Regions from separate parts of the Intestinimonas sp. MSJ-38 genome, predicted to be linked through region 2. Evidence: riboswitches for the same ligand, from Rfam matches in the RefSeq annotation. Region 2 holds a riboswitch; the other holds the start of a gene.
The links. Region 2 has a riboswitch for cobalamin ahead of KQI26_RS07505 (energy-coupling factor ABC transporter permease). Riboswitches for the same ligand answer to the same signal wherever they lie in the genome.
Positions count from the first base shown of each region.

Region 1: it holds a riboswitch for cobalamin, as region 2 does, so the genes downstream of both, KQI26_RS13725 (homing endonuclease associated repeat-containing protein) here and KQI26_RS07505 (energy-coupling factor ABC transporter permease) in region 2, are expected to answer to the same signal.

Region 1 is NZ_JAHLPO010000031.1:8,855-13,064, reverse strand. Features, by position in the region: gene nikC (nickel transporter permease) at 1-603, opposite strand, end outside; gene nikB (nickel ABC transporter permease) at 600-1,541, opposite strand; gene KQI26_RS13725 (homing endonuclease associated repeat-containing protein) at 1,569-2,573, opposite strand; cobalamin riboswitch at 2,660-2,888, opposite strand; gene KQI26_RS13720 (MalY/PatB family protein) at 3,389-4,210, opposite strand, start outside.
Region 2 is NZ_JAHLPO010000009.1:89,077-93,286, forward strand. Features, by position in the region: gene KQI26_RS07490 (energy-coupling factor ABC transporter ATP-binding protein) at 1-550, opposite strand, end outside; gene cbiQ (cobalt ECF transporter T component CbiQ) at 552-1,475, opposite strand; gene KQI26_RS07500 (energy-coupling factor ABC transporter substrate-binding protein) at 1,542-1,841, opposite strand; gene KQI26_RS07505 (energy-coupling factor ABC transporter permease) at 1,838-2,593, opposite strand; cobalamin riboswitch at 2,751-2,943, opposite strand; gene KQI26_RS07510 (DMT family transporter) at 3,002-3,925, opposite strand; gene KQI26_RS07515 (hypothetical protein) at 4,108-4,210, shown strand, end outside.

The DNA of each region.
Region 1 (4,210 bases), on a different contig from region 2:
CATCATACCTCCCACATCGGTGGCAGCGGTGATGACCAGTGTGGGAAGGGCTGACGGCACCATATAGCGCAGCAGGATGTCCCGCTCCCGGGTCCCGGAGATCCGAGCAGCCAGCACATAGTCCTGGTGTTTGACCTTCAGCACCAGGCTGCGGGCCAGGCGGGCATATTTCGTCCAGCTTACCGCCATAATGGCCAGGATGGCGCTGATGATACTGCCGCCCAGCATACCGGCCAGGGCAATGGCAAGAGCCATACCGGGAAAGGAGACCATCATGTCGGCAACGCGCATGATGACGGTTTCCACCATGCCGCCGACATAACCGGCCACGATGCCCAGGGTACCGCCCACAAACAGAATACTGAGCACCAGTACCATGGTGGATAAAATGGAGGTTCTGGTACCATAAATGACACGGGAGAACAGATCCCGCCCCATTTTGTCTGTCCCAAACCAGTGTTCTCCGCTGGGGGACTGTACCGCATCCGCCAGAACGGAGCTGTTGGGATCATGGGTGGCAATGACAGGGGCCAGTACCGCCACAAGAAGAATGGCCAGGGCCATCAAGCCAAACACCAAAAAACGCTTTTTCGCAGCGGTCATGTCTGCAGCTCCTTTCTCAGCCGGGGATCCAGCCGGTTATAAGAGAGATCCACCACCAGATTGACCGCCATATAGATCAGGGCAATCCACAGTACATAGCCCTGGATCAGCGGATAGTCTCTGGAGGTAATGGCGGAGATCGCCAGGCTGCCCAGTGCCGGATAGGAGAAGATCACTTCCGCCACGGCGGTACCGCCCAGCAGAGAGCCCAAAGACAGCCCCAGCATGGTGATGAGGGGCAAAACAGCGTTTGGAAGCACATGGCACCAGAGCACGCATCGTTCCGACAGCCCCCGGGCCCTGGCGCCTGCCACATAGTCCTGACGCAATTCCTCCAAAATAGCCGCCCGAACCTGTCGGGCGTATTTCCCCGCCATGGCAATGGCCAATGTCACGGCTGGCAGAATCAACCGCTGGAAGTTCATTTGGTTGGACACCACCGGAAGCCATCCCAGCTTCATGGCCACCACATAGAGCAGCAGCAATCCCACCCAGAAATTAGGCATGGAAATGCTGATAAATGTGGTACCCCGCAAAAGATAGTCCAGTATGCTGTTCTGTCGCAAAGCGGAGTATACGCCGATGGGTACGGCCACAAGAACCATGATCACCAGGGACAGCAGCGCCAGTTGAATGGTGGGCATGACCCGCTCCATCAAAAGGGTCGCTACCGCTTCGCCCTTTGAGTAGGATGTGCCGAAGTCTCCCCGGAGGCAGTTGGAGATCCAGTTGCCGTACTGGATGAAAAACGGATCGTTGAGTCCCAGTTCCTCTCTGGTCTGTTCCAGCACTTCCTCCGACGGGATACTGCCGCTGACAGCGTACATGGCCCGGACTGGATCGCCCGGCGACACATACATCAGCAGAAAACTTAAAAAGCTGACGCCCAGCAGCACCAGAAAAATATGGGCAAGCCGGTAGCTTATTTTTCGTTTCATCTGCATTCCTCACCTCGCAAAAGTAAATCAACGCTGCCGCAATCTGCCGCGCTTTTCCTGTAACCCCAGTTGAAACAGGGCGTTTGACCAGGAGCCGCAGACCTTTTGCAGGCGCATGCGGACCTCCGCCGGTACCTCTCTGCGGCCGGGAGGATGCCCAAGCTGCTGCGCCAGTTTCCGTACCAACGCCAAATCTGCTTGCGTCTGGGGATCCAGCTTCAAAAGCCGATAGTGGCAGTCGTATAGCTCCTGCCGGTGGGTTGCCCTCTGCTTGTCTTTTTCCCGCTGCAGCGGAGCATTCACAAAGGGGGTGATGCGCCGAACCGGTTCCAGATCGATCTGATAGAGTGCGTTCCGCCACGATCCAAAACGCCGGAGCAGGGATTCCCGCAGGCTTTGCTCCGCTTCACCGCGAAGGGGCGAGCGATTCAGCCTTTCCGCGAGGGTTCTCAATTCTTGGAGCATACGCAGCTCATCATCCTTTAGGTTTTCTTCTTTCTGCAGATGGACAGCCACTGCTTCCTCAACTCCGGCAGCAGCTAAAACCTCGCCCCAGGTACGATAGCGTTTTTTCAGTTTCCGGCATATCTCAGGCAGCTCCGACGGGTGTGGGATTCGGCCCAGCTGTTCCGCCATGCCTCGAATTTGATTGAGCATCTGCTGGTACTCCTCGTTCTTCTGAGACATCTGCTCTGAGGATGTTCCGCCCCGACCCGCCGACCGGCTCAATCCCGCTGCACGCAATGCCCTCGGCCAATTTTTGAAACGAGCTTTGAGATATGCACGCAGGATCCAATGCACCTCCCTCTGAGAGGGAGAATGTCCCAGACGCTGGGCACTTCCGCGCAGAAGTTCCAGCAACTCGTCATCAGAAAAAGATGCGTAGAGTTGCGCGCCTCGCTCGGTGTCCAGTGAGTACGGATCGTCCTCTTTCGCCTCCGCCTCTCCGGGGAGTTTGGGGCCTTCCACGATCATGTCGAACACCGCTTTTTTCTGCTCCAGCAGCTGATTTTTGTTGATTTCTTCCGCCATTTCTGTCCCTCACTGAAAAAACAGCTGCGGATCTCAGGATCCGCAGCCGTTTTTCTGCGTAACGAATGCCAAGTGCAGCGTCCCACACCTGGCCTGTCTCTTTTTGTAGGTCTTCTGACTTGCGCTTGGGGCAGGGTATTCCTGCCTTCGCCGGTCTGCTCTGCCTTCTCAGGGCACGTCCCCAATGGCGAACTTTCGTTGACGAGCAGCGGACATCACGCATACAGCGGCGGTTACCGTCCGGGATTCTCACCCGATTCCCTTGTTCAGCCGCCCGAATTTTCCTCTGCGGCCACAAAAAGTTATATTTTATTTTGGCATAAAAAAACGGTCTTTCCTCTTCGGAAAGACCGCATGGATACAAAACAGCCTACGACTCCCAAGAGGATGCTCCCTGATGTACGATCACTGCCGGCTGACGTCCCACGACGAACACGGCCTTTCGCGCCGGACTCTCACCGGCTTATGATAAAGAGCACCTGTGTCACACAAGTTTCTCATCGTATCTGCCTAATATTATTTACTTTACACTTTATTTATTATAAGGCAATATTTTGCTGATTGCAAGTATAATTATATCCCCGTGCGGCACAAAACCAACAAATTGACTTGTTTCGATTTCTATCATGCCCATGATATATATAATGGCCGAAAGCCATCTTGTTGTGGCTTGCGGCCATTCCCCCCATTTGAAACATTTGGGGCAGACACCCCAGGGCTTCTCTCAATCGGTCATTCTTGGGTTGATCTCAAGATGTCCTTGTGAGGAGTAGCCCTTGGGGTGCTTTTTTCTTATTTCAGGCCAAAGGCCAGTTTTACTTGCGCAGTTCCTTGACAGCTTTTTCGATCCGCTGGCAGGCGTCCTCCACAAAGGTGCGGGGGCAGGCCATGTTCAGCCGACGGAAGCAGGTGCCGGTCTGACCGAACCAGGAGCCCACATTGGCGGCGATGCCCACCTTTTCGGCAAACCATTTGCCCAGCTCTTCCTCGGTCATGCCCAGGCCGCGGCAATCCAGCCACATCAGATAGGTGGCTTCGTTCATGCGCACTTTCAGTTCGGGGCAGTGCTCGTGGATGAAGTCCACAAAGTACTGGCAGTTGCCCCGAAGCACATCGATCAGCTCATCCAGCCACTGCTCGCCTTCGTTGTAGGCGGCGATGGTGGCGGGGCCGGCGAAGACGTTGGCGCTGGCATGGGCCTTGGCCACCTGAGCCTGGAACTTCTTCCGCACTTCCTCGTTGGCAATCAGGATATTGGAGCCCTGGATGCCGGCCAGGTTGAAGGTCTTACTGGGGGCGGTGCAGATGATGCAGTTCATCTTGGCGTGCTCGGACACATTGCCGTAGACGATGTGCTCGCCGGAGAAGACCAGATCGTTGTGGATTTCGTCGGCGATGACGAAGATATTGTGCTTTTCGCAGAAAGCGTCCAGTTTTTCCAGTTCTTCTCTGGTCCACACACGGCCGCCGGGGTTGTGGGGGGAGCACAGCAGCATGGCCCGGGTCTTGGGGGTGACTGCTTTTTCCATGGCATCCCAGTCCATGGTGTAATAGCCGTCCTCGTCATGGAGGGGCACATCCAGCAGCACACGGCCTTCATCGGTGGCGGCGCCAAAGAAGGGGCCGTATACCGGAGA
Region 2 (4,210 bases):
GCCCTTCCAGTTCCCAGGCTCCCTGGGGATCCAAAGCAGCGGCCGGCTCATCCAGCAGCAGCACTTTTGGCTCCATGGCCAGCACACCGGCAATGGTCACCCGCTTTTTTTCGCCGCCGCTGAGATATTGGGGCGCTCTTTCCTCGAACCTTTCCAGTCCCAACTGAAAAAGAGCATCCTCGGCCCGCTTTCTGGCTTCTTCCTGGGAAAATCCCAGATTCAATGGCCCGAAGGCCACATCCCCCAGCACCGTAGGGGCAATAATCTGCTCATCCGGCTGCTGGAAAACGATGCCCACTCCCTGCCCCAAGGCCAACCGGTCCCGGCGCTTGCGGCAGTCCATGGGCTGTCCCTCATAGATCACTCGTCCCTTTTGAGGGTGGAGCACGCCGTTGCAGCAAAGAAACAGGGTGGATTTTCCTGCTCCGTTGCCTCCCAGCACAGCAATACGCTCTCCGGCTCTGACCTTGAGAGAAAGCCCTTCCAAGGCAGGGGCATCCCCGCCGTAGGAATAGCAAAGGTCCTCCAGCTGCAATATGATCTGTTCCATGTTACCTCCCCGGCCAAAAGACCGTGATCCCCAGGGCTGCAAGACCCAAAGCGGCCCACAGGCCATGACGGAATCTCACAGGCTTTTTCTCCTGAAGAAAACAGAAAGTGCCGTCATACCCCCGGCTCTCCATGGCCTGCCAGCTCCGCTCGGCCCGCAAAATGGCGCCCCCCAGAAGGCCCTGGGCCACCAGAGCAAAGCTCTGCACCTTTCTTCCAAAGCGGCCCTGCCCCATGCGGGCCTGGGCGGCCTGATTGCGCCGCTGTCCCTCCTCCCACAAGAGGAAGAGGAAACGGTAGATCAAAAACATCAGCTCCAGCACCACCTGGGGCACATGGATTTTTTCCAGACAGTGGATGACCTCCGGCAAAGGGGTGGACAGGCTGAGGAAATACAGACAGCTCACTCCACCCATGGCCCGGCAGAAGGTCAACATGGCGTCCTGCCGTCCCGCTGCCGTGGCCGAAAGCCATACCGGCCCCAGAGGGATGTCCAGAAGCCCTATCGGAAAGTGGGAAAGGTGAAAAATCATCACCAGGGCACTCAAAGCGATGAAGGACAAAGGCAGCGCCAGAAAGGAAAGATATCTTCTCACCGGCACCTTTCCCTTCCATACGGTGACCCCGCCCAGAACCAGCCCTGCCAGCAACGGCGGCCAGGGGCTTTTGGCCCCGGCACAGAGAAAGAGGGCCCCCAGAGAAAACAGGATCTTGATCCCGGGATGCACCTTGCCCAAAGGGGAACGCTGGGCCAGCTGATCAAAGGACACCGCTCCATGGTGACTGTGCTCGCCGTGTCCCAAAAGGAAAAACGCCAGCAACGCTGCCGCAATCCCCATGGCCAGGGCGTAGTTCCCCGGCAGGCTGCCCCAGGTGAACGCCAGCGTCAGCACAAAGGCCAGAAGGCCCCAAAGCACCTTTTTCACCCTGAATACTTTCCCCCTTTCACGCACTCCAAGCCCTGCCGCAGGGCAGGGCTTGGAAAGGGACGCTTATTGAGATGCTTCATCATTCCGGTATTTTTTCCGGGCGGCCAGCCAGCCGAAGCCAAAGCCCAGCACCCCGGCGCCCAAACCGGCCTGGAGACAGAAGAGCAGGCTCTCGGTCTCTCCGCCAGGCGGCTCCAGAATGCTCTCGGCCCAGGGCTCATAGTCCGGGTCCACTTTTTGCACCGCTTCTTCGGCTGCTCCGTCAGCGCCGCCGAACTCACTGTTTTTCACCATCACCAGAGGAAAGACGGCGATGAGGGCGCACAGCAGAAGCAAAAGTACTGCGATCACACTCTTTTTCATTTTGTACCCTCCTCACATCTTCTCCGGGCCAGATCCCGCAGTTCCGGCTGGGCATAATGATCCAGCCCCATGACCACTACCACGGTGACGATACCCTCAATGATGGCCAGCGGCACCTGGGTCAGGGCAAAGATGCCCATAAACTCCACGGTGGAGCTCCACACCCCGCCTGCGCCGGGATGGGAAAGGCCCAGCTGGAAGCTGGTGACGCAATAGGTGAACAGATCCCCCAGCATAGCGCCCAGGAACACCGAAATTTCCCGCTTCACGCCCATTTTCTGGCACAGTTTCCACACCCCGTAGGTGAGGAAGGGTCCGGCGATAGCCATACTGAAGGTGTTGGCCCCCAGGGTGGTCAGGCCACCGTGGGCCAGAAGCAGCGCCTGAAACAGCAGCACAATGATACCCAGCACCGCCATCACCGAAGGCCCGAAGAGCATGGCTCCCAGACCGGTGCCAGTGGGATGGCTGGAAGAGCCGGTGACGCTGGGGATCTTGAGAGCCGACAGCACGAAGGCATAGGCCCCGCACATAGCCAGAAGCAACAGAGTCTTCCGGTGATCCCGGGTGATGTTTTTGATGCGGATGGCGCCCCATACCAGAAAGGGCAGACAAATGACGCCCCAGGCCACACAGTGGCTGGGGGGCAGGAATCCCTCCATAATGTGCATCGCGCCTGCCTGCCGTGTTACACCGGCACCCAGGGCCATGAACAAAGAGAGACTCAGAGCCAGTTTTTCTCGTTTGCGCATGACAATTCCTCCTTTTTTTCTCGGCGGTCTCCGGCACAAAAAAAATGCCTTTTCCCTGGGGAAAAGGCATAAAAAGACCAAAGTGCCAAAGCACCGCCCTTGTTACGCCAGCCAAGGATTCCGTTAGCTGTGTAATTTGCCGCGCACCGCAAAGCGGCCCGGCTATGTATCAACAGGTAGGTCTTCTGGCTCAGGCGTCTTTGCCCTTTCCGCCTTCCCGTGTGTAACCACAGTGACATTCTGGAAAAGGGCTCGGCCATTACAGCGGCGGTCCCGCGTGGGAATTGCACCCAGCTTACCTATTCTCGCCGGAAAAATTTTCCTGGCGCACCGGTTGATCTTTGCCCACGATAGTTTACACCCTCCGCCCTTTTTTGTCAACGAAAAAGAGCGAGGGGTGCTGCATTCTCATTTCTCTTCCTGACGCATCTGCTTCACAAGGCGCGCCTGACGGCGATCCTCTTTGGAGGGCAGTTCGGAAATGATGATGGAAGTGACGATGATCACTCCCCCGGCCACCAGGTTGGTGGTCAGCGGTTCATAGCCCATGACCACCGATGCGATACAGGCAAACACCGACTCCAGAGAAAAGATAATAGCGCACCGGGAGGGCTCCACATTTTTCTGGCCCACGGTCTGGAAATAACCTGCGGCCAATGTGGCCAGAAACACCACCAGCAAGGTGGGGATCAAAGCGGCCTTCACATCTACGCCCTGGAAGGTGACTTTTCCCGTGACAAGGGCCGTAATAAAGGAAAGCACACAGGTGGTGGCCTGGGGCAGGAAGGTGAGCACTTTGGAAGGCAGCTGGCTGCTGAACCGATATAGGAAGGTCATCTGCAAAGCAAACAGCAAGGCCGACACCAGGGTCAGGCCATCGCCAAAGGAAAGGGAAAAACTCTCTCCCGGCACTCTGGTGAGCACATAAAGCCCCAGGAAACACAGGGCCGCGCAGGCATAGATCTTCTTTTTGGGCTTCTGCCGCAAAAGGGCCCACACCACAAAGGGAGTGAGCACCACATAGGATGTGGTGATAAAGGCGCTGTTAGAAGGCGTGGTCATGCCCAGAGCGATGGTCTGCACCAGCATGGCGGCATAGAGAAAAAAGCCCACCGTAAGGCCCATAAGCACTTGACGGAAGGTGAGTTTCTTCACTTCCTTGCCGCAGAAAGGCAGCCAGATCAGTGAGGCCAGCAAATACCGAAGAAACAGGAAAAAGCTGCTGTCCAACCCGGCGTTCAATGCATCTTTCACCCATAAAAAAGACACGCCCCATAAAAAGGCGGTGCCGATGAGCATCAGATTGAAGAGCCATGCGTTTTGGTGTTTCATGTTGTTTGATCCCCTTTTCCCGGAAACCCGGGGAAAATTTGCCAAAAGGCATTATATAGAGATAGTATCATGTTCCCCTGCCTTCTGTCAAACAGCACCAGGGACGCCGAAGGCCTGTGACGCATACAATAAGGTGAGCGCTCCCCTCGGGGAAGCGCCAATTCAAATGGGATGGTGAGAGTATGAGAAATCATTGCCAAAGAAATTGCTGCTCCTGCTGCCGCTCCTGCGCCCCCCAGATCCAGACCATCTGCACCTGCGCCCGCTATGTGGATGTTCCCATGA